Regions from separate parts of the Aureibacillus halotolerans genome, predicted to be linked through region 2. Evidence: predicted binding sites of a transcription regulator. Region 2 holds the regulator's gene; each other region holds the start of a gene.
The links. Region 2 encodes LexA, which represses DNA repair genes until DNA is damaged. Its sites were predicted from a motif close to CGAACATATGTTCG; they were not measured.
Positions count from the first base shown of each region.

Region 1: uvrB (excinuclease ABC subunit UvrB) is a predicted target of LexA. The motif match lies at 4,169-4,182, and genes of this name have one in related genera.
Region 3: EV213_RS17115 (YolD-like family protein) is a predicted target of LexA. The motif match lies at 6,670-6,683, and genes of this name have one in related genera.

Region 1 is NZ_SNYJ01000015.1:51,505-59,992, reverse strand. Features, by position in the region: gene uvrA (excinuclease ABC subunit UvrA) at 1-2,110, opposite strand, end outside; gene uvrB (excinuclease ABC subunit UvrB) at 2,116-4,092, opposite strand; gene EV213_RS15425 (carbohydrate ABC transporter permease) at 4,544-5,431, opposite strand; gene EV213_RS15420 (carbohydrate ABC transporter permease) at 5,421-6,293, opposite strand; gene EV213_RS15415 (ABC transporter substrate-binding protein) at 6,306-7,607, opposite strand; gene EV213_RS15410 (PDZ domain-containing protein) at 7,777-8,488, opposite strand, start outside.
Region 2 is NZ_SNYJ01000007.1:109,332-117,819, reverse strand. Features, by position in the region: gene EV213_RS10145 (CcdC family protein) at 1-348, opposite strand, end outside; gene EV213_RS10140 (Na(+)/H(+) antiporter subunit B) at 487-912, opposite strand; gene EV213_RS10135 (YneF family protein) at 959-1,174, opposite strand; gene sirA (sporulation inhibitor of replication protein SirA) at 1,214-1,690, opposite strand; gene tkt (transketolase) at 1,973-3,982, opposite strand; gene EV213_RS10120 (DUF896 domain-containing protein) at 4,168-4,398, opposite strand; gene EV213_RS10115 (YneB family resolvase-like protein) at 4,437-5,111, opposite strand; gene yneA (cell division suppressor protein YneA) at 5,111-5,422, opposite strand; gene lexA (transcriptional repressor LexA) at 5,640-6,260, shown strand; gene EV213_RS10100 (sporulation protein) at 6,483-7,265, opposite strand; gene EV213_RS10095 (DEAD/DEAH box helicase family protein) at 7,576-8,133, shown strand; gene EV213_RS20715 (hypothetical protein) at 8,269-8,421, opposite strand.
Region 3 is NZ_SNYJ01000019.1:45,185-53,672, forward strand. Features, by position in the region: gene EV213_RS17095 (ABC transporter ATP-binding protein) at 1-1,156, shown strand, start outside; gene EV213_RS17100 (ABC transporter ATP-binding protein) at 1,143-2,963, shown strand; gene EV213_RS17105 (ArsR/SmtB family transcription factor) at 3,740-4,717, shown strand; gene EV213_RS17110 (glycoside hydrolase family 2 protein) at 4,836-6,584, shown strand; gene EV213_RS17115 (YolD-like family protein) at 6,726-7,019, shown strand; gene EV213_RS17120 (DsbA family oxidoreductase) at 7,031-7,720, opposite strand.

The sequences.
Region 1 (8,488 bases), on a different contig from region 2:
CTGTATAGGTGGCAGGATTTGAACGTGGCGTCCGACCAATCGGTGATTGATCAATATCAATCACCTTGTCGAGGTGATCCAAACCGGTCATTTCTTTAAAGGCACCTGGCTTAATTTTTCCTTTGTTCAGCTTTTGAGCCAAATTTTTATAGAGTATTTCATTGACAAGCGTACTTTTCCCCGAGCCACTCACACCAGTGACACACGTGAACATGCCAAGCGGGAAGGAGACGTCTACATTCTTCAAATTGTTTTCTGACGCACCCTTTACTTCAATGACCCGACCATCAGCCTGCCTACGCGTTGTTGGGAGTGGAATAAAACGATCGCCAGAAAGATACTGTCCTGTCAACGATTGCTCCATTTTCATAACCTCTTGTGGGGTACCACTGGCGATGATTTGGCCGCCATGGACGCCCGCACCAGGTCCAACATCGATTAAATAATCCGCAGCCAGCATTGTGTCCTCATCATGCTCGACAACAATTAACGTATTTCCCAGGTCTCTCATTGATTGAAGCGTCGTAATTAGCCGGTCGTTATCTCGTTGATGAAGGCCAATGGATGGCTCATCGAGAATGTACAACACACCAGAAAGGCGTGATCCGATTTGTGTAGCAAGCCGGATACGCTGAGCCTCTCCACCGGATAAAGTACCAGAAGCCCGACTCATTGTTAAGTATTCAAGTCCGACATTGACGAGGAAGTTTAAGCGCTCTGATATTTCACGAACGATTAACTTGGCGATTTGTGTTTCTTTCTCTGTGAGTTCAAGCGTCTCCACCCATTCCGCCGACTCTCGGATGGAAAGGTTGGTTACTTGACTGATGTGTCGATGATTCACCTTGACCGCAAGAGCTTCTTTTTTCAAACGATGCCCTTTGCAAGTTGGGCATGGCTTTTGTGACATGTATTTCTCCATTTGCTCACGAATGTAATCAGAGCTCGTTTCACGATAGCGTCGCTCGACATTCTTAATGACGCCCTCAAAATGAATATATTGCTCACGAACACGTCCAAAATCATTTTCATGACGAAAATAAATTTTTTCTTTGCCGCTTCCTTTAAGAAGAATGTCCTTTTCTTTGCTCGTCAATGAATGGAATGGAACGTCCATATCAATGCCAAAATGATCGCATACACTCTTCAGAAGCTCCGGATAATATTGTGAACTTGTTGGTTCCCAAACAGCAATAGCATGCTTTTTTAACGTCTTAGAAGGGTCTGGAACAATCAAATCGACATCAACCTCAAGTCGATTGCCTAAACCATCACAGGATGGACAGGCCCCAAACGGTGAATTAAAAGAAAACAAGCGTGGCTCTAATTCTCCAACGGAAAAGCCACAAAGGGGACAGGCGTGATGCTCGCTAAACAAAATTTCTTCGTCATCAATAACATCTATCATCACCTGACCTTCACCTAAACGTAAGGCGGTCTCTAAAGAATCGGCAAGGCGCGAAGCAAGACCGTCTTTGACAACCACACGATCAATGACCACTTGGATGTCGTGCTTTTTATTTTTCTCAAGCGAAATCTCCTCATCCGCATCCATCATGACGCCGTCGATACGCACACGAACATACCCTTGTTTTTTTATATCCTCTAGCACTTTTGCATGCATGCCTTTTTTGCCAGAGACTATTGGCGCCAATACTTGCATTTTTGTCCGCTCAGGATATTCCATCAACCTGTCGACCATCTGCTCAACGGTTTGCGAGGTAATTTCAACATCATGATTGGGACAGACTGGTCGCCCAACGCGCGCAAACAAGAGGCGAAGATAATCATAAATCTCCGTAACCGTTCCCACCGTTGAACGAGGGTTTTTACTCGTGGTTTTCTGGTCAATGGAGATTGCAGGAGAAAGACCTTCAATAGAATCAACATCCGGCTTGTCCATCTGTCCTAAAAATTGACGTGCGTAAGCGGATAACGATTCAACATACCGTCGCTGCCCTTCTGCATAAACTGTATCAAACGCAAGCGATGATTTCCCAGATCCAGACAAACCAGTCATAACGACGAGCTTGTCTCTCGGAATGGTAACATCAATGTTTTTCAGATTGTGGGCACGCGCCCCTTTAATTACTATTTTATCTGTTGCCATCAGGCTCATCCCTCCGCTTTAAGCTCAAGAAGCGCATCACGAAGCTCGGCAGCCTTCTCGAAATCGAGGGCTTTTGCGGCTTCCTTCATGTCATGTTCCATTTGTTCAATGACACGCTGCTTTTCTTTCTTCGTGAGCTTTTTCACCGATTTTTCTGCACTGTAATTTGCGTCTTCCTCTGCAACCATTGTTGCTTGAATCAATCCGCGAATCTCTTTTTGTATCGTTTGTGGAACAATATTGTGTTCCTGATTGTATTTTTCCTGAAGCTTTCGTCGACGGGCAGTTTCATCAAGCGCTACTGTCATCGCATCCGTCATTTTGTCAGCATACATGATGACGTGTCCGTTTGCATTACGCGCCGCTCGCCCCATCGTCTGGATAAGCGAGCGTTCAGAGCGTAGAAACCCTTGTTTGTCTGCATCAAGAATCGTCACAAGCGACACTTCTGGGATATCAAGACCTTCTCTCAGCAGATTGATCCCAATGAGTACGTCATACTTGCCAACACGCAAATCGCGGATAATTTCTACACGGTCTAACGTCTTAATCTCTGAATGCAAATACGCAACCTTCACACCCACATCCTTTAAGTAATCGGTTAGGTCCTCCGACATCTTTTTCGTCAGCGTTGTGACGAGTACACGCTCATTTTGCTCTGTACGTATTCGAATTTCAGCAAGTAAATCATCAATTTGCCCTTCAATTGGACGAATCGAAACGAGTGGATCTACCAGACCTGTTGGACGAATAATTTGTTCGACATAGTCTGGGGCATGCTCATGCTCATAATTCCCAGGAGTGGCAGACACATAGACGAGCTGATGAGACTTTTCTTCGAATTCCTCGAAGGTTAATGGACGGTTATCCATGGCAGAAGGCAAACGAAACCCATGGTCTACGAGCACCTGCTTCCTCGCTTTATCTCCATTAAACATGCCACGGATTTGCGGCAACGTCACATGTGACTCATCAACCATCAGCAAAAAGTCTTCAGGAAAATAATCGAGCAATGTATATGGGGTTGATCCTGCTTCACGGAGCGTCAAATGACGTGAATAGTTTTCAATGCCGGAGCAGAAGCCTATCTCCCGCATCATTTCCAGGTCATAATTCGTCCGTTGTTCAAGTCGTTGCGCTTCTAATAGCTTCCCTGCCTCATGCATAGCTGCCAACCGGTCCTTGAGCTCAGATTCGATGCGTTCAATCGCCACTTTCATTTTTTCTTCACGTGTAACGAAGTGGGAGGCTGGGAAAATGGCTACGTGTTCTCGTTCTCCGAGCACTTCACCTGTGAGCGCATCAACCTCGCGAATACGATCGATGTCGTCGCCAAAAAACTCTACACGCAAGCAGTGCTCATCATGGGACGCCGGAAAAATTTCAACAATGTCTCCACGGACACGGAAAGTGCCGCGCTGGAAATCAATATCATTGCGTGCATATTGAATATCAACCAGCTTACGAAGCAACTGATTGCGTTCTATCGCTTGACCAACGCGTAATGAACAGACCATTTCGCGATATTCTTCAGGTGAACCTAAACCATAGATACAGGAAACACTTGCCACAATAATGACATCCTGCCGTTCAAATAATGAGCTGGTTGCCGAGTGGCGAAGCTTATCGATTTCGTCGTTAATGCTTGAATCTTTCTCTATAAACGTATCAGTTGAAGGAACATAGGCCTCTGGCTGATAATAATCATAATAGCTAACAAAATATTCGACGGCGTTATTTGGAAAATACTCTTTGAACTCACTATATAGCTGACCTGCAAGGGTTTTATTATGCGCGATCACAAGCGTCGGTTTATTCACTTCTTGAATGACATTGGACATCGTAAACGTTTTACCTGTCCCTGTTGCACCTAGTAAAGTTTGGTGCCGCTTTCCCTCTTGAAGTCCTTTAACTAATGCTTCAATGGCTTTGGGCTGGTCCCCTTGTGGGCTATATTTTGATACGACTTCAAGCTGACGCACAGTGCATGTCCCTCCATTTCAACTCTTCATAATGTACCTATTGTATCACAACAAAGTGAATAACAACAAAAATAAACGAACGGGTATTCGTATAAAAAAACCCATTTTTTCACTTCAAATGAATGTCTCATCGTTCTTGTTTTTTCAGTTTAGACTGTACGGTTCAATCTTGGAACTCGTATAGAAGCAGCACGGTAATTGTCTCTTGTTCATCCCAATGATCGTGAATTTGGGAATCCATTCGTTAAGATGACCATCCTTATGGCAAACCAGACGACGTGCTCTGTCATTTATTTTGCCCGTGGATGAGATTCGACAAACCCGATACCGTTGATTTCCAAGAAAATGAAAAAGAGACCAATCCCCATGGTACTTTTTGGATTGGTCTCCTTCTCTTCTTCCTTCTCAAGAAAGCTACGTCGCTTTAATAAATTCCCCTAGCTATAAACGCTCATCCTTTGCTACCGGTTAACGCTATCCCTTCAATAATCTGCCGTTGCGCAAAGACATACACCAGTAGGACCGGAACGACTGAGATTGTCGTCCCTGCCATGAGCAGAGCCCAATCCGCTGCGTATAGCCCTTTAAAATAATTCAGGAGCAATGGCACGGTGTACAGCTCTGGTGAAGAAAGAAAGACGAGTGGCTGAATAAAGTTATTGTAAATTTGGATGAACGCAAAGATGCCAAAGGCGGCAAGCGCTGGTCGAACGAGCGGCAAGATCACATGCCAGTATATGCGCATTGGATTTGCTCCATCAATAACAGCGGCTTCTTCGACATCATCTGGAATGCCTCGGATAAATTGGCGAAGCAAGAACACACCGAAGGCATTAAAAATCGCGTTTGGTACAATGACAGAAAGATGGGTGTTGAGCCACCCCAACCATTCCATAATTAGATAAAGCGGAATCAATGTCACTTGCATCGGCACCATCATTGTGGATAGAAACAGCAAAAACAACGCTTCTCGACCAGGGAAGGACAATTTTGCGAAAGCATAGGCTGCCATTGAGGCCGTGATCATCTGTGTCCCCACAACAAGGATAGAAATATAAAACGAGTTGAAATAGGCGCGACCAAAAGGCATCGCCTGAAGTGAATTCGTGAAATTCTCCCAAATAAATTGGGAAGGAATAAGCGTTGGAGGAACAGAAACAATTTCGGCAAAAGTTTTAAAGGAACTTAACACCATCCATAAAAATGGAGCGACCATAAGGGAAGACGCAACGATAAGGATGATGTGTAGCAGAATGCGTCCCCCGCGCACACGCCTCGTTTGTGATTGTGTCTGAGTCTGTTCGTTAACACGATCCAATTCTGTCGTTTTAGCCCTCATAGTGAACCCACCTTTTCGACCCTGCAAACTGAATGAGTGTAAAGATTAAAATGAAAACAAATAAAATGACCGCTGCGGAGGCACTTGCTCCAAAGTCGAACTTACGAAAGGCAGAATCGTACACATGAAACACAAGCGTGTAGCTCCCCTTCCCTGGTCCTCCATTCGTCATAACAAAAGCTTGATCAAAGACCTGAAACGATGTGATGACACTCATAATCGCCACAAAAAAAGTGGTTGGGGAAAGCAAAGGTAGCGTAATAGTGAAAAACTTGCGAATCGGTGAGGCACCGTCCATTTCTGCGGCTTCATAGTATGTTTTGGAAATGCCTTTTAGTCCTGCTAAAAAGATGACCATGTTGTAGCCGAGTTGCCACCAAATACTGAGGATGGCAATGGAAGGGATGACCCAGGTTGTGCTCGAAATCCAGTCGGGTCCATTGATGCCAAAGTTCGCTAGAAATTGATTGATAATGCCGATCTCTGCATTGTAAATCCACATCCAGATCACCGAGATGGATACAGAACTCGTGACAACTGGAGCGAAGAAGCAAAAACGGTAAACGCTTTTGCCTTTACTATTATTTAAAGCAAGCGCAACAAGCAGGGCTAGAAAAATACTCGTTGGTATATAGAGTAATGAATAATACAATGTGTTCTCAAGTGCTGTTTTAAAGGCTGGGTTTTGAAATTGAAGAATAAAGTTCTCTATGCCAACAAATTCTGGTGAACCAAAACCATTCCAATCCGTTAAGCTTAATCCGAAAGCAAACAATAAAGGAATAAATGAAAAAGCAATCAGCCCAATGAGTTGCGGGGCAATTAGCAAGTACCCCCATTTTCGACGCGATCGATTGTGCATAACATTTCCTCCTTAGTCCTCTAAATCCTCAGCCTGTGCTTTCTTCATAAAGCGTGCCATCTCTCCGGCGTCTTTTAATGTCTCTTCTACACTTTTTTCCTGTATGAACATCAACTCATAAATATCTTGAAGCTCTACGGACAAACTGGGAATCCTCGCTTCATGATTTAGCACTTGTCCATGTTTCCGAGATTGGTTTAAATAGTAAGCATGCTCAGGCGGTGCGCCTTCAATAATGTCATCTAATGTGTTTACAGATGGAACGGCATTTCCGTTATCTGAAAGCCGCACCTTTTGTCCTCGAGTCGATGTGTAAAAGCTCGCAAATTTCTTGGCAGCTTCTGGATAGGGCGTGTCTTTATTGACGCCCATATAAGCGATTGAAATAAACGATTTTTGCTCCACATCACCATTGGTTGGAAATGGCACATAATCAAATTCCAAATTCTCAGCCTCGAGAAACATTGGCGTTAGCCATCTCCCAGCCGCGACCATAGCCACCTGTTTCGACAAAAACAACGCTTCTTGTCCTTGCCCTTGTGGAAGTGATCCAGCAAACATCGCATAGTCATTGTCGATAAGAGAGCGCATGTAGTGAAAGGCTTCTTCTGTTTTCGGGTCTTTATCGATCACAACATTGCCTTCCTCATCAAACATTTGTCCGCCATTCGCCCACACCCAATTGTAAATGCCTGTGGCGTTCGCATCCTGGACAAAGGCATATTTCCCACCAGCTTTTAATTGCTCTGCCACCTCTGTAAACGTGTCCCAAGTCCACTCTCCATTTTCATAGAATTGCTGCGGTGAGGGGATGCCCAGCTCTTCAAAGATCGTTTCGTTGTAATACAACAGATTGGGGTTCGTGTCAGGAGGAAGCGCGTAAATGGTTCCTTCCATTTTAGCTGGCCCCCAAACTGTATCTGGAAATTCAGTCAAATCGACATAGCTTTGATCGCTCTGCAAAAACTCTGAAAGTGGCAGCAGCGTGTCGTTGTTCACAAGGAAGCCAATTTGTGTGTCGCTTATATAAAAAACATCCGGTGCTTGCCCCCCTTGCAATCGTGTAACGAGCGACTGATCATACGTTCCAGAAGGGGAAGGGACAAGGGTGACCTCAATACCGTCCTCCAGCTCATTAAACTCATCCACTGCACGTTGATACACGTCAAGCTCTGCAGGATTGCCCCACGCGGTAAAGGTTAGCTCCTTTATCTCGCCTCCTCCAGTTCCCACTGTTGGCGCCGAAGAACATCCAGAAGCTACTAAACTAAAACTGATCATTAACAGCGCTGCGATAAAAAAGTTACGTTTCATTTTGGGTCCCCTTTCTAAGTAAGCGCTTTCAAACCCAAGGATAACATACCCATTTAAGGATCGCAAAATGAAATTTTATTCTATTGTGTATACAACTTAACGCACAAAATAAAAACAAAGCGATCGTTTCCATCTTACTTGATGGTTGTGATCGCTTTGCTTTTCGGATCTATTCATCGATATCAGTAGGGACTTCCTTGTCAGCAGGAACAAAAAGAAGACCTAGTGAGTAATGATCGTTTTCAAAAAAAGCGCGTTGGACGAATCGAGGCTCTCCTCGTTGATCGCTCACCTGCATTTTTGTATAGGCCCGATTGATATGTAGGGCGTCATAAAACTCATTTTCCGACGTCACAGACTGGTCATTGACGCGCTGTATCAACTCACCTACTAGAATCTCCATATCCTCTGCCGGTGTGCCTGGCAGGATAGCCAGAACACGCAAACCCTCATTAGAAATTGTATAATATGGGCTTTTCCTGCGGTCATTGTTTCGACTAACCATCGTAATAGTTAAGCGACCACCAATGGCAATAATGGCAGCGAGCAAGCTGAGAAGAGGAAAATATAGCGCACCTATTGCCAAAGCACTGACGAATAAGGCCAACCAAGCAACCTTTTGTGATAGCCCATCTTTGAGTTGGGGCTTTGCGACACCTTCAACACTTGTATGTAAGCCAATCGGAAGAGGAAATAGTAGAAAATGCACTGGGAAATCAGGAACAATGGGCAATGAAAGCAATGGCCAGTAATCTCCAAAGGCAAGCACGCCTTCGCCACTAGGAACGAGCAGCATGACAGGGAGCAGCCATACTCGCTTCACGCTTTGTCTCCCTTTCCATTTTCCTCGCTTACTTCGATGGATCGTAGGCGAGGCCGAG
Region 2 (8,488 bases):
GTATTGACCCAAAACGAGCTTCAGTATAATCCGGAATACAAGCAACCCTAGTAATATAAAAGGAAACGCACGAGAACGTTTTAGATAAATTTTTTCATCACGCACTTCAAACCGGGATGTTTTTATCAAGACAATTGAAAACAAAGCCCCAACGATAAAGGCTTCCAATGCATTACTTAAAGAAATATGGAACATCGGTTGGGTAAACATTAAAAAGCCCGTACTCATAAAAAGCGGAGGCAAGAGGATTTTCTTTAAACTCGCTGGCTTTGCTGCAGCCTTTAGTCGAATCATAATTGCAATAAGTGCCATACATACTGCAACAATGGTTGCAATGACCACTTCCATAAAAATCCCTTCCTTCAATAAAAGGTCTTTTGCCAGTATACCATACCCCTAAAGGCTTGTTCAAAGAGACTCCACATTAAAAAGAGCCTGTCCCATGAGTCATCGCTATGACGTCTGGAACAAGCCCCTTCATTCTCTTTATTGATCTTCAGCTATCGATAAAATGATGGTCATAGTAACTCCGACGACAGTTATATAAACGCCTAAATCAAACAACATAGCCGTTGCCCATTCAAATTTGCCGAAGAAAGGGAGATCCCAATAGCCATAAGTATGACTTAGAAAAGGTTGTTGAAACACGAAGGACCCTATTCCCGTTAAAAGCGCAATGCCTAATCCTGCTGGAATTAAACGTTTAAAATCGACGGGGATGACATGTCTTGCCACCTCATAGCCATAGCTGATAAAGATAAGCACCAGTGCCGCTGAGGTCATCAATCCGCCAATAAATCCACCGCCTGTCGCATTATGGCCTGCAAATAAGGAATATAATGAGAAGGCCAAAATGACAAATGCAATGATTTTTACCGTCGACTGCAGAATTAAATCGTCAATGCCTTTCATGGAAGCCCCTTTCATCTGTTACAAGCTCATGATGGGTGTACGCCGTTTATTTTGCTTGATTGTTCATCGCTTTCATCATCTGATTGATCTTTTTCTGAGAAGGTTTTTGTCCCATCTGCATTAAGAGCACTCGAAGCATTTGCTCGTTAATCGGCGGGTTTTTCTTCAGGTAACTCATCATGTATCTGCGGGCAATAAAAAACCCTAATGCGGCACCTGCAATCAGGCAACCTAGGCCCACAAGAACGTAAATCCACCACATGTTGCTAATCCTCCTTCACATCATCTACCCATAAGTGTACTAGATCAGTTGTGAAGTCGCAACAGGTTCCGTCGGATGGAGTGTATTTTTAAGTCGGAGTGGCTTTAACCAACCAAAACGGCTTGACTCATAATCAGATGCAAAAAAATAGCCATGAAACGAACGGAGCGATTCGAAAAACGACATCTCGCCTGAAAAACACCCTTCAGATTCCAATAGTACACGATCTGGACAAACGGTTAATCGTGTCGCGCCTTTTGAAGCAGTATCATAATAAGTGATTACATTTGGTTCAGACGTATGTTGTCGTGCACCTGACGTTCGCGAAAGGATATACGTAATAAGCAATTGTTCGGAAAGAGAACATGTAATATAGGTGACTTGTTTTTGAAGAATGGCCGCTAGAGTAGAATCTTCATACTGATTTTCAAGAAAAAGATTGAACAGTTTGTGCTCTTTTCCAAAAAAGTCGTACGCCACACTTTCTTTGACGAGATAAATTTCATATACAGACATCGCCCAAGGCCTCCTTTTTAACAGGAAAAATTGTAAACAATGGCTTACGCTATAGAGTAGCAACGATAAGTTTCTAACAGGTTGTCCAAAGTATACGGGAAGATGGGCAAGAGACCTGTCTTTTTGTGCAGCAAAGAACCACAAGTTTTGTCGATTAAAAAAACAGCCTAAAACGCCCGTGGGCTGTTTTAGACTGTTCATCTGCTTTTTTGGCTATACCTTTTTAGAAGCTCGTTGCCTAAGAAGGCAACGACGCCCCTCGAAAAGACAACCGTTTTTACTTTATTTCTTTAGTAGCGCCTTCACACGAGTAACGACATTTTCAGTCGTAAAGCCATACTCAGCGACCACTCGTCCACCTTCTCCAGAAGCACCATACGTTGTGATCCCGAGAATATCACTATCTAATCCTGTATAACGTTCCCAGCCAAGTGGCTGAGCCATCTCAACTGCAAAACGCTTTGTCACTGCTGCTGGCAAGACACTTTCTTTGTACTCAGCCGATTGTTGCTCAAATAAATCCCAAGAAGGCATACTAACAACTGCGACATCAATGCCGTCTTTTGCAAGCGCTTCTTGTGCGTCAACGGCAAGGCTTACTTCAGATCCTGACGCAAGCAGTAATGCATCTGCTATGTCTTTGGATGCTGGCGAAACCGTATAGGCCCCTTTAGAAACCTTTTCATAACGATTTTCAACAGTCCCTTTAAGCACTGGAAGGTTTTGTCTAGTCAATACTAGAGCTGTTGGTCGGTCAGTTGACTCCATTGCGATTTTCCATGCCGCTTGTACTTCATTTCCGTCTGCTGGACGCAAAACGGTTAAATTCGGCATTGCGCGTAACGCTGGAAGCTGTTCAACTGGCTCATGCGTTGGTCCATCCTCACCGACAGCAATCGAATCGTGTGTAAACACATAGGTGACAGGCAAGTGTGAAATGGCAGCTAAACGGATGGCCGGACGTAAATAATCCGAGAAGACGAAGAACGTACCGCCATAAGGCTTTAATCCACCGTGCAACGCCATTCCATTCATCGCAGAACCCATGGCATGCTCACGTACACCAAACCAAATGTTCTTGCCCGCGTAGTTTTCAGCTGTAAAGTCTTCTTGACCATTAACCTCAGTTTTATTCGATCCAGCTAGGTCAGCGGAACCGCCCCAAAATTGTGGAACAGCATTTGCAATGGCATTAATGGCTTCACCAGAAGTCGCCCGAGTAGCGGCTGCCTTATCATCAACACTATACGTAGGCAACGCTTTTTCCCAACCTTCAGGGAGCTTTCCATCGATCGCTAGCTCAAGCTGTGCCGCAAGCTCTGGAAAGTCGTTTTTATAAGAAGCGAACAACGAATCCCATTCTGCCACTTTCTTTTCACCAGCTGAAACGATCGCATCACGGACATTCGTATACACTTCATCAGGCACATGAAAATCTTCTTCATATGTCCACTTGTACGCCTCTTTTGTGAGCTTTACTTCGTCCACGCCAAGCGCTGAACCATGCGATGCACTGCTTCCGGATTTATTCGGAGATCCATAACCAATCACTGTTTTGATTTCGATAAGCGTTGGCTTATTCGTTTCGTTTTGTGCGGCTTCAATCGCTTTACCAATTGCATCAAGGTCATTGCCATCTTCAACGCGAATGACTTGCCAGCCATAGGCTTTATAGCGATCTTCAACACTTTCAGAAAATGATCTATTTAGGTCACCATCAAGTGAAATGTCATTGGAATCATATAAAGCTATCAAACGGCCAAGCTTCAAATGACCTGCTAGGGAAGCTGCCTCTGCACTAACACCTTCCATAATGTCGCCATCACTGCAGATCGTATAAGTAAAATGATCAACAACAGGATAGCCGTCGCGGTTGTATGTTGACGCAAGGTGGCGCTCAGCCATCGCCATACCAACGGCGTTTGAAATCCCTTGTCCTAGTGGACCTGTCGTCGCTTCTACACCATCTGTATAACCAACTTCAGGATGTCCTGGCGTGCGGCTGCCCCATTGACGGAATTGCTTTAAGTCATCAATGGTTACATCAAACCCAGACAAATGCAGCATGCTATAAAGTAGCATCGAGCCATGACCTGCTGATAAAACAAAGCGATCTCGATTAAACCACTTTGGTTGTTTAGGCGAAATGTTAAGATAATCTTTCCAAAGCTTGTAGGCCATTGGAGCAGCCCCCATTGGCAACCCAGGGTGACCTGAATTAGCTTTCTCGATTGCATCAATTGAAAGCGTTCGAATCGTATTAATCGCTAGCGTATCTAAGTTTGCAGTCATATGTACATTCCTTTCTTCATTAAAGAACTTATTGCTTCTATCATATACCCTACCACGGTGAAGTAGCAAGGCTTTAATGCCATCTGAAATCATTTCATGTGAACTTAGCTGACAGCAATTCGACTGCTACTATATGAAAACGAACATGACGTCGGGTGTCATGTTCGTTTATTCCGTTATAGCTGTTAATGCAAACGATTTTTTTTGGATTCCTTTAATTTATCTGGTGTGACATCATTTCCCTCAGGGTCAACGACTTTCACATTGTGTAAGTGGTCACGCATAGACGATCGGAAAGTGGCCAAGTATTCTTTACGTAGCTGTTGTTGTTCTTCCTTTTCTTCATTGGTCAGTGTGCTCTGTTTCGCTTTATTAGAAAGCTCGTTAATGCGATTAATTTTCTCTTTGGATAGCAACGTTATCACCTCTTGCCACCCATCATACAAAATACGGATTAAGGATGCAAATGAACCGCTTCTTTTTGTACTTGCTCATTTTCGTATTGTTTAAAACGTCGATTCACAGTCGCTTTAGAAACGTCGTACCCAAGACCTCTTAAGGTTGCCGCAATATCTCTATACGTCAGGCCGTTCTTCTTGAGCCTTACAATCTCGGATATAGGGATTTCTTTTCTTTTCCGACCAGGCGAACTTGACGTATGATTGCTTAAATTGCGAAACGGCTTGTAGCCATCCTTCACTGCAAGTCTCATCCCACGAGAAATTTTAGCATTATGTACCTTGCGTTGATATTCTTCGACAATGGAAACGATGTCAAGCACGAGGTGATCAGCATCTGACAGAGTCAACTCTCCATTTTCTTCGACACAGTACAAGGACAGACCATGCTTACGAAAATAATGGACAATCGCCATTTTTGCATTGCCACGACCGATTCTTGTCGCATCACTTACAATGATGGCATCTATCTGTTCGGACACCGCTCTTTCCATCAATTCAAGCATGCCCTCGCGATCAATGTCATAGCCACTGGCTTTTTCTGAAATGATGCCTTTTAATGTCCAGCCTTCCGTGTGGCAGGCTTGTGTAAGCTCTTTTTCTTGTCGTCCTAACGACGTCTCCTGCGACTGCTTGTCCGTGCTTACTCGACAATACCCAATCACATTCATTACTCCGCACCCGTGTATGCAAATTGTGAGGATCTCTCAGTGCTTAGCTGCTTCATCGTTACTGGAATGATGAGCTGCTGTCCTGGCTCAAGCGTGCTTGTAGGAAGCTGGTTGTTCTCTTTCACCCATTGAATGAAATCCGGTTTTGACATTGTATGCAGCGCCGTGTATTCTTCAGCAAGTGCCCAAATGCTATCTCCCTTCTCTATATGAACAGTTGCATACTCCTCATCACTTACACCATGAAAGAGAATCAAGCCAACAATAACAAATGCAAGACAAATATAATAAGAACGCCCAGAAACCACCATCTTCATTCCTCCCTGATACGAATGTTCGTTCGCCTTTAGATTACATGCGAACGTTTGTTTTGTCAACTATAAAATTCGAACTTATGTTTGTATTCCAAAGGACTGTTTGTTATAATTTATATAAATTACTTCCAGTCTATGAACCTTTTGAAATTGTATGCCTACATTTACTTTGTAAGTATGGATCCACTACGCGTAATAGAAAGCGAGGATAACTATGAAAAAACTATCAAAAAGACAACAAGATATTTTAGATTTTATTAAGGACAATGTACAAAGCAAAGGATATCCACCCTCTGTAAGAGAGATTGGGGAAGCTGTTGGACTTGCCTCTAGTTCAACCGTTCATGGTCATCTAGCACGACTAGAGGACAAGGGATTAATCCGCCGTGATCCAACAAAACCAAGAGCCATCGAAGTCTTGTACAGTGATGAACATGCATCTCCTATTGCAAAAGTATTGAATGTTCCTGTCATCGGGAAGGTTACAGCTGGACAACCGATTACAGCCATTGAAAATATCGAAGATTACATGGCCCTGCCTGAAAGTCTACTTCCAGCAGATGAGCAAGTGTTTGTGCTCGTCATCGAAGGTGAAAGTATGATTGAAGCTGGCATTTATGACGGGGATTTTGTTGTCGTTAAACAACAGCAAACAGCCAATAACGGGGATATCGTTGTGGCAATGACAGAAGACCATGAAGCAACGGTCAAGCGCTTCTACAAGGAAAAAGACTTTATCCGTCTTCAGCCTGAAAACGCAGCGATGGAGCCAATTATTCTTCATGATGTCACCATTCTCGGTAAAGTCGTAGGGCTTTACAGAGCGATTCATTAAGAGGTTGTCTTTCGCATTGGATATAGATAAACAAAGAGCCTTCTCCAAATTGGAGAGGCTCTTTGTTATAGAATTGCATTCACTACATGCTTCTTTAGGCCATCGGACGTGCTTGCTCTATGTAACGTAAAACCTCGACTGGTGCGGAGTTGCCAAAAGGGCAATGAGCACCGGACAAGGCAAAGCAACGACGAAAGCGAGCGTTTCTCATCAGCCTGAAGTTTATTTTTGAAGGATGGACCATAACTCACGTTCAACGACATCAGGTTGATTCAACTCATCCAACGTAAATTCCAATTCATAATACGCATCCTCGGACTTAAAGAACTTATCCAACCCTCTTAATCTTTGGTCCTTTGTAAGCAGTACATGCAAGGAATATTCAGTTGCATATAGGACTGCTTCAATCTCATCAATATGACCTCTAAATTCTGATGGGACCGCCCATTCAAATTCTTGGACATACTTTGGAATTTGATCCATCGGCAAGACTTTCTGATAAAAGCGCTCTGTCAAATAGTTGCCTGCTTCAACCTCCACTTCTCGTAGACGGAATCCAAGGTTTCTGACAGCATTGAGGAAAAGACGAGATGTTTCCGGCTCCTTAATCACAAGATAATCTTCATCTCTTGGATCAATGGCGAGCTCAATGTCCGCTCTAGTCGTAATCCAAACAGGACTTCTTGACGTGGAATGTGGGACGGTATAAGGGAGCTCGAATGCAAAGGGGATCGTTAAGCGCTCTCCACTTTTTACATGGCTGCCCTCAAATGAATAGGAGTCAACAACCACTTTCTTCTGATGCATTTTGTCCTCATGCTCGTACCAAGCCACTGTACATAAATCAATCACAAGCTGGTTAATGTCTGTGTCCGTGCCTGCCCCTTTTATATGGAACTCGCCATGGACAGTATCCCCTTTTGTGTACTGATTGTTCTGTAGTTGCGCATCAATTTTCACACCACCGATGCCGACTCTTTCTAGCGATTTTTTAAAGAAACTCATTTGAACGCCTCCATTGTCTTGTCGTCTACATGTGTCTACGAATCTACTTTGACAAAGGTTTCAAGTTATTTCAAGTATTGGTGTGGTTTCTCGACATTGCTCCTGCATGTTCGGCTAAAGCGATTGGAATATACCCTTTGATCCTTAAAGAATTTCTTACCAAAGGGGTAAAGACTTTGCCAAGTATTCGTGATGTAGACCCCTCTTCGCCTACATTATTGATTATTATTGAATTTAAGCAAGGATTGTGGAATAATCCTTTGAAATAGCAGTTGTCTAGAAAAATCCGAAAATATCAGGAGGCGCAATGATGAAGCTTGTTCTACTCTTTGGCCCACAAGCCGTCGGGAAAATGACAGTCGGAAATGAGCTCTCAAAAATAACTGCTTTAAAGTTATTCCATAATCATATGACCATTGATTTACTTGAACCCTTTTTCGGATTTAGTCCTGACATGTGGAGACTATCTACCCTTTTTAGAGAGGAAGTTTTTAGAACCTTTGCAACAAGCAATAACTATGGGATGATTTTTACGTTTGTCTGGGCATTTAATCAAAAAGAAGATTGGGACAGTGTTGAGAAAATATGCAGAATCTTCAGTTCTAAAGGAGCAAAAATCTATTTTGTTGAGTTGGAAGCTGGCGTCGAAAAAAGACTGAAACGGAATAAAACACCCTATAGACTTGAACAAAAGCCAACGAAAAAGAACGTGCAGTACTCTGAACAAGAATTATTAAGAAGCATGGATAGCCTTCGATTGAATTCTAAAAGAGGAGAAATCACTCAAAAACATTATCTACGAATTAACAATGAGGATCTGGAAGCTGAAGACGTTGCGAAAATGATAAAGGAACGGTTTGGATTGTAATATTCGGACGATGAGTATATGCACAAATCTTATCTGCAATTCTTTCTCACGAATCATAATAACGAATTGACCTTCCCTCCACCCCTTAATTTAGCCAACTCGACACATATGTTTTAGTAGGAATGAAGGAATGTTTTAAATACGATACGATTTGTCTTTCATATCTTGCTTTAGCTTTAATCGTTTTGTTTCAATTTTCTTCACGCCTTTAAAAGTTACCATGGACAATACGATCAGCGCGATATATATTAAGTAATTGTCCGGTTCATTTTTGTCTATAATCTTCATGGGCTTTACCCCCTTTTTTACAGAATTATATTGGGTAGCTTTTTCGGTGGTAGTGCGACCAAAAATA
Region 3 (8,488 bases), on a different contig from region 2:
TATGACCGATGCGGCAGAGGAACATTTCGGTGGTGTTCGCGTAGCCAAAACCTTTGCTGTGGAGGACATCATGTCGGCACGTTTCGGAAAAACAGTCGACCGGATCTTTAAGCAGCAGCTTCATCTTGTGAAGATTGGTTCGCTTTTTGGGGCTCTTCTTCCGTTTACAGGCGCATTGTCTTTGGCCATTGCGCTATTGTACGGGGGGACCCTTGTGATTCAAGATGCTCTGACGTTAGGTCAATTTATTTCCTTAACGCTTTATTTGCAAATGCTCGTCAATCCCCTCCAGCAAATTGGTGCGGTGCTGAATTTAATTCAACGATCGGGCGCATCTCTGGATCGCATTAATAGTCTATTAGATACCCAGCCTGACATTCAGCAGATTGACAAACCAAAGGCGCTCAATGGGTCGTCCATTTCAATTTCCATTCGAAAATTATCGTTTACATACCCTGGGTCCAGCGAACCTGCGTTAAAAGACATTTCCTTGCACATTGACGCTGGAGAAACGATCGGCATCGTTGGGGCGATTGGGAGCGGGAAGACAACATTGGCTAGGCTGTTGTTACGTATGTATGATCCTCCTCCAAGGACAATGTATTTCAATGGCATTGATATTCGGGAGCTGAGCTTTCAAAGTCTACGTACGAGCATTGCCTATGTCCCACAGGATGGTTTTTTGTTTAGTACGACCATTGGCGAAAACATCGCCTTTGCAAATCGTTCTTTTCAACAGGACCTCGTCACAAAGGCAGCTGGGCAAGCAGACATTTCAGCGAGCATAGAGTCGTTCCCAGACCAATACGATACGCGATTAGGCGAGCGAGGATTGACGTTATCGGGTGGTCAGCGTCAACGAACGAGTCTAGCTAGAGGATTTATCCAGGACGCCCCGGTACTCATATTGGATGACAGTGTGAGCGCTGTCGATACGGTGACGGAAGGAACCATTTTAGGCAACCTGGAGTCACTTCGAAAAAACAAAATGACGCTCATCATTGCGCATCGAATTAGCGCCATAAAACGCGCAGATCGGATCTTTGTGTTGGAGGAAGGGCGAATTGCGGAAACCGGCACGCATGATGAGCTTGTCAAACTAGGCGGGTTGTACGCTTCGATGAATACGATGCAGGAGGAGAATGCGGTTGAGTAAGCAAACAACGAATGCAGCCGGTCAGAAAACAGGAGATCGTCAGCAACAGAAGAAAGCCTTTTTTGAAATGCTTCGCTACGCTAAGCCGCATCGCAAATCGCTTGGATGGGTTGTTCTGTTTTCCTTTTTTGCGATTTCCGCTGAGCTTCTCCAGCCGTACATTGTCAAAATCGTTATTGACTCAGGTGTCCTCACTGGCGAAAGAGGGATTGAGTTGCTTTGGCTGCTCGGCGGGGGGTTTATGGTTCTTGCCGGGTTGAGCTTGTTGTTCACGTACTTACAAGCAACGAGGCTGCAATTTATCGGTCAAAGCATTGTCGCGAAGCTTCGAAAGGATTTGTTCCAACACATCTATACGCAGTCGATGTCTTTTTTTGATAAGCATTCCAGAGGAAGTCTTGTCACCAATGAATCCAGTGATACAGAAACGATTTCACAATTTTTCACACAGGTGTTGGTCAGCCTGATTCGTGATGGCTTAATGCTCATCTTGATCATTTTGCTCATGTTTTCGTTGGATGTTCAGCTTGCGTTGTACTGCATGATTGTCTTGCCAGTTATTGCGCTGATTGCTGCTCTCTTTCGCCGCTATATTCGAAATGCCTATCGCAATTCGCGAACGCAGCTGTCAAGACTGATCGCATTTACAGCAGAAAATCTTGCAGGTATGGGCTTAATTCAAGCATTCCATCAGGAAAAGGAACAGATTAATCGTTTTCAGAAGCAAAACAAATTGTTTCTAAAAGCGAATATCCGTGAGATTACAGGCAACGTCCTGTTTAATCGTTCCTTTGATATGCTTGGAAACCTGTCTGTTGCTTTTCTTGTTTGGATTGGCGGCACGGCTGTTCTTTCTCAGCAAATTGAGTTTGGTGTGCTTTATGCCTTCATAAGCTATATGCGTCAATTTTTCCAGCCGATCAACCAATTGACGCAGCAGTGGAATACCTTGCAATCGACGCTTGTTTCAATGGAACGGCTCTGGCTTATTTTTCACCAAAAGCCTGAGGTGAGGGAAGCGAAACAAGCTTCTGACAAAAAGCTTCGTCAGCTTCACAAAGATGGACGCATCCAGTTTGAAGGGGTCTCGTTTTCATACGATCAAAAATCGCTTGTTTTAAAAGACATCCATCTCGATATTCGTCCTGGGGAAATGGTAGGAATTGTGGGCACTACAGGCTCGGGCAAGAGTACGCTAATGAACCTTCTCGTACGCTTTTACGACCCTGTTAAAGGGACGATTTTGCTTGACGGCCAGCCTCTCAAACAAATCCCTCTGCAAACACTGCACCAGTATATTGGTCTCGTGCAGCAAGAGCCCTTTTTGTATGGGGGGACGCTGATTGACAATGTCCGTTTGTTTCAGCAGGATATCTCAAAAGAACGAGTCATAGCAGCCTGTGAAGCTGTTGGGGCAGGCCCGATGGTTCAGCGGCTCTCCCAAGGGTACGATTCGCACTTGTCACAGAATGGCAGTGGGCTGGCGGCAGGCGAACGACAATTGATTTCCTTTGCACGCATTTTGTTATTTGAGCCGAAGGTGCTAATTCTAGACGAGGCTACGGCAAACATGGATTCTCACTCTGAATGGCTCATTCAGCAAGCCTTAGAAAAGGTGTCGGTGAATCGAACTACACTTGTCATTGCTCACCGGCTTTCAACGATTCGAGAGGCAGATCGCATTTTAGTAATGAAGGACGGCGAGATTGCTGAAGAAGGGAATCACCAAGAATTATTGGCGAAAAACGGGCACTATGCAACATTGCACCATCATTCATTTAAAGAACGTGCACGACCCACATCCTAACGGCGAAAAAGTAAAATTCTCTTGGAGTCAGGGATAGAACTATTATCTAGGGCGTGTCTGAGAACTCTGAAGGGAGCAGATGTTGCCGAATTTTCGTTCCAAGCAAGGCGCTTTTTCGCAGGCGTACCGGCCGTACGTCAAGAAAAAGGAACGCAGCAGGGGACGAAAAGGCGGTGACAGATGCCTCTTAGCGAGTTTTAAGACACGCCCTAAGTGTATTGGTAGGTAAATTCATAATTTGAGAAGCCAATAAAAAAATCCGAACGACTACGAAATGTCAGTTAGAATTTCATAGTACGTTTCGGATTTTTCAGTATCAAGACAAGAACAGAACTCCTCAAGCCGACATTGCATCTGTGCCCTTCAGTGTGGGTAAAGAAATCACGACGAGACGACTTTCAAGTCGATGTTGCCCTTATGCCTTATAGGGTGAAAGCGAGTGTATGTATGCATGTTTAATGTGTGAACCTTAAACGTCTTAGCTTGTATCTCCCCCACGGCACTTGATTTATTGTTGATTAAAAACACTCAACATAGGTTCATGACCCTTGTCTTAGCTGCAGCCAATAAACCAAAAGCAGCCACTAGCGAGACTCCTACGGGAACAGCGAGCTAAGCGAGACCCCACAGTGCGCAACGCGCCGAGGAGGCTCGCAGTTCGCCCGTGGAAAGCGAGTGTATGGCAGCTTGTATACTAAAGTAGCTTAAAAACTATTTTGCAGTTTATTGCTCTTTAAAACGAAAAACGCGTAAACTGGTGACAATGAAAAGATGGAATGGAGTGTGAACGGACAGTGCTAAAGCTTTCCATGGAAGACAAAAGAAAGTTACGTAAGGTCGCACATGCGCTTGCTTCCGCCGATCGCGTCGACCTGCTTGAGCTGTTGAGCACACAGTCATTCAATGTAATCGAATGTGCTGAAAAACTTAGTCTCCCAGTGTCTACAACGGCGGCTCACGTAAGAATATTAGAAGAAGCTGAGTTACTACATACAGAATCTAGACCGGGGAAGCGCGGATCAATGAAGGTATGCACACGCCAATTTAATGAGATTCATATTGCCCTCCATTCAATGGTCGAACTGAACAATTCCTCTCAAACATACGAATTAGAAGTGCCGATAGGGCAATTTGTCGATTGTGATGTGTTTCCCACGTGTGGAATGGCTGATGTACATGGGAATCTATTAGTCCCAGATGATGAGCCTGTACATTTTTATCACCCGAAGAGAACAGAGGCAGAACTCATTTGGATTAGAAAAGGTTATTTGGAATATGTGTTTCCTTTGCAAATTCCAGAGGATGCCCGGCTTGTGGATATCCAATTCTCCTTGGAATTATGTTCAGAGGCTCCGCATTTTGACCCGGAATGGCCGTCCGATATTACCGTCTGGATGAACGGTGTAGACATCGGGAGCTGGCGATCACCTGGTGATTTTGGTGGACGACCTGGTCACTTAAGTCAGCAAAGAGATATCGGCGCATCGACGCAATATGGCTTGTTAAAAACGTGGAAGGTAGACGCAAAAGGAAGCACGGTCGATGATGTAGCGATTTCACAGGTCAACCTCGCCGACTTGTCCATTACGTCACAATCCTTCGTTCGTTTTCGCATCGGTGTAAAGGACAATGCGCAGCATATCGGGGGGCTCAATCTGTTCGGTAAGCAGTTTGGCGACCATCCCCAGGCCATTCGCATGCATGTCGTCTATGAATGGCCGGAAAACAAGAATACACGACCTTTTATTACATGAAATCCGTAGGTTTAAAAGCACTTATTTAGCGGTTTTTTCATTGACTTATCATCTATGAAAACGCTATTATCAAATTTAATACGGGAAGTTAGGAATAAATGAAAAGGTGGGGAAAGCAATGACATTTGAAAGAACCGAGTACCCGAGACCGCAATTTAGGAGAAACCGCTGGCAGTGTTTGAATGGGCAATGGGATTTTGCTTTTGATGATGACCATCAAGGCGAAAAAGCGAACTGGCCGCAAGCGCCTGCACTTGACCAAAAGATCCAAGTCCCGTTTGCCTATGAGAGTAAAGCTAGTGGTATTGGTGATGAAACGCACCATGACACCGTTTGGTATGCGAGACGTTTTACAATTCCTAGTGAGTCGAAGGATCAAGAGACGCTACTTCACTTTCAAGCAAGTGATTATGTGACCCATGTGTGGGTGAATGGACACTACACAGGCAATCACAAGGGTGGTTACACTGCGTTTTCATTTTCAATCACACCTTATCTTAAAGACGCTGGGGAAAATCAGCTCGTTGTAAAGGTCGTGGACAGCAAAAACACTGAACAGCCTCGTGGGAAGCAGCGCTGGGTGGATGAGAATTTTGGTTGCTGGTACGTACAAACGACGGGAATTTGGCAAACGGTGTGGCTCGAATTTGTCAGCAAGCAGCATCTTAAGACTGTGAAAATGACACCAGACATTGACACCTCAACCTTGGGCCTGGAATATGAGCTCGCTGGAGAAGGCAACACTGCATTGTCGTTGCAAACGACGATCACATATAAAAATGACCTCATTAACCAATTTTCGTTTACGCCAACACGTACAAAAACGAAGCTTACAGCGGATGTTACAAGTGACTTAACCGAGTGGAAGGTGAGGCACTGGACGCCGGAGCATCCTCATTTGTATGACATCACCTTCACATTGTACGACGGTGAAACGGTCATTGATGAAGTAACCTCATATTTTGGGATGCGAAAAATTTCGACTGACAAAGGACAAATCCTACTGAACAATTCGCCACTTTACCAACGGCTTTTGTTGGATCAGGGATATTGGCCTGACACTCATTTAACTCCACCGTCGGATGAAGCGATGAAGGATGATATTGAGAAAACATTGGCGATGGGCTTTAATGGTGTTCGTAAGCACCAAAAAGTCGAGGATGCACGTTTCCTCTATTGGTGTGACCAGATGGGGTTGCTCGTTTGGTCTGAAGTGGGGGCAGCCTACGAATTTTCCGATGAAGCGGTGACGTCGTTTACAGAAGAATGGTTGGAAATTGTTCGCCAGCAATACAATCATCCGTCTATTATTACGTGGGTACCGTTTAACGAGTCATGGGGTGTGGCACAAATTTACAGTGATCAAAAACAACAGAAGTTTACAGAGGGAATCTATGCATTAACAAAGGCCATTGATCCAATGCGTCCGGTCGTTGTGAATGATGGCTGGGAGCATACGATTTCAGATATTCTCACCTTGCATGATTACGAGGAGCTGGGCACTGCGTTCACCGAGCGTTACGAGCAGATGGACCGGATTACTGATAACAAAGTGTCGCACAATCACGGGAAGTTTCCATTTGCACAGGGCTATGAATACAAGGGGCAGCCGATATTAATTAGTGAATACGGCGGCATTGCCTTTGAAACAGAAAAGGGTTGGGGGTACGGCAATCAAGTCGCCGATAAAGAAGCCTTCCTTTCTCGCTACCATGCGATTACCGAAGCGATTCGAAAACACCCTGAAATTGTCGGGTACTGCTACACGCAAATTACAGATGTGCAACAGGAAGTGAATGGGCTGTTAACCGAACAACGTGAGCCTAAGGTGCCAATTGAAGACATCAAAAAAATCAATCGCCTGTAAATAGCTCTACAGAAAAAAGCAGACGCGTCTCAATTGATGAGACGCGCTGCTTTTTGTCGTTGTGGAAAAACATACACTTGATTAGCGAACGTATATTCTGATATTATGAATGCAAACACTTGTTCCTGAGGAGGAGAGGGCGTGTATCGATCATTACCGAAAGAGTCTTCGCAGCCAGAGACATGTGCGGAGTGTCTGTTGCCTTATCTTGTAGCTGCATCGCCGCTCCTGTCTCAAGAAACGATTCAATCCCATTATTGGCTCATTCTGCAAGCGATTCATGCGGATGAAGCGTTGCAGATCACGTATTATCTTCATGGTGTCTATTTGACGAAATCGGGGATGCCAAAACGCATTGATGGAGCCACAGGCCGTCTGTTGATTGGGAAAGAATGGGTCACTGTTGCTCATATTATTCGTATGACAAGACGGTAACCTGTTTAGACCTATTCACAACGATGAGCGTCTGTACATACCGCATCTTGACTCAGTTTTTCCTTCTCGGTCACATCGCGCAACGCATTCGCAAATACTTCGGGAGGCTGCGCGCCTGACACGGCATAGGTATCATTGATGACGAAAAAAGGCACACCCGTCATGCCAATTGCTTTGGCATCCTCTTGGTCCTTGTTCACCTCAGCTTTAAACGAATGTCCTGCTAGCATGTCCCTCACGGCGTTTTTGTCGAGGCCGGCCTGTTCGCCAATCGACGCCAGCACAGAAAGATCGCCCACATGCTTGCCTTCCACGAAATAGGCGCACAGTAATGCTTCAATCACATCGTTCATCTTGCCTTGTTGCTTTGCGAAATGACTCAACCGATGGGCGTCCATCGTATTTGTGAGCACCACATTGTCCAAATCAAAGCGAAGCCCTGCTTGCTTTGCCGTTTGCGTCACGTTTTGATTCATTTCCTTCGCTTGCGCCAGCGGCATGCCATATTTTTTGACGAGCATGTCGTGTACGCTGTCCTTTGTCGTCACAGGGGCTGATGGATCAAGCTGAAAGCTTCGGAAATTCACCTCTATGTCTTGTTCACCCTCCAGCATCTGCACGCCACGTTCAAAATTCCGTTTTCCGATATAGCAAAATGGACAAGCAACGTCCGACCAAATATCAACTTTTACCATTTTCATTTTCCTCTCTTGGGAGACAATTTCATACTTTTAAACTGTTAAGGGGTTGCCCATTCATATCCTTAAGCATAGCAAATGTCCACTTTTCTCAACTATAGCTTAGTAAACGACATGAGCATAGCACAAACTAGTGCCCCATCAGGTAACGTAGATCTTATTTTATTCAGGATGAGTTATGGTTCTTGTTTTCGCACAAGTTAACAGTTGGAAAACATTTTCTCTAGGCAAACGGCTATACGTTCGCTTTCACCCTGAAGGGCACAAGTGCATCATCGACTCGAAAAGACCTCGTCATGACTTCTTAGTCGTGGAGTCTCGCTAGTCGTCGCTTTTGGTTATGATAAAGGGCGAATGAAATGAGAAAGATCTTTTTTGGTTTCATTTTCAAAAGTTACCAAACGACATTCGTGTAAAAGGCACCATGTGATCTAACTCGAAACATTGCACTTCCTTGCCTTATTTGGTCGCAACACGGCTTTTTACCCCCTATACGAGACCGCGCCACAATAAAACAATGTACGCAGAAACAAACATCAGCGTAGGCAACAGACGTAGACTCTAGTGGGATCAGCGCGAGCTGAAGATCCCCTCGGAAAGCCTGCTTTCCGAGGAAGCTGAAGCCGTGCCCCACAGAAAGCGAAGTTTGTTGACCGAGCCGTCGTCATTCCCGCGCACCCTAGCGCATCTTCAACTTGAAAAGACCTCGTCGTGTTTTCTTTGCTGCTGGAGTCTCACTAGTGACCGCTTTTGGTTATTGTAAAGAACGAA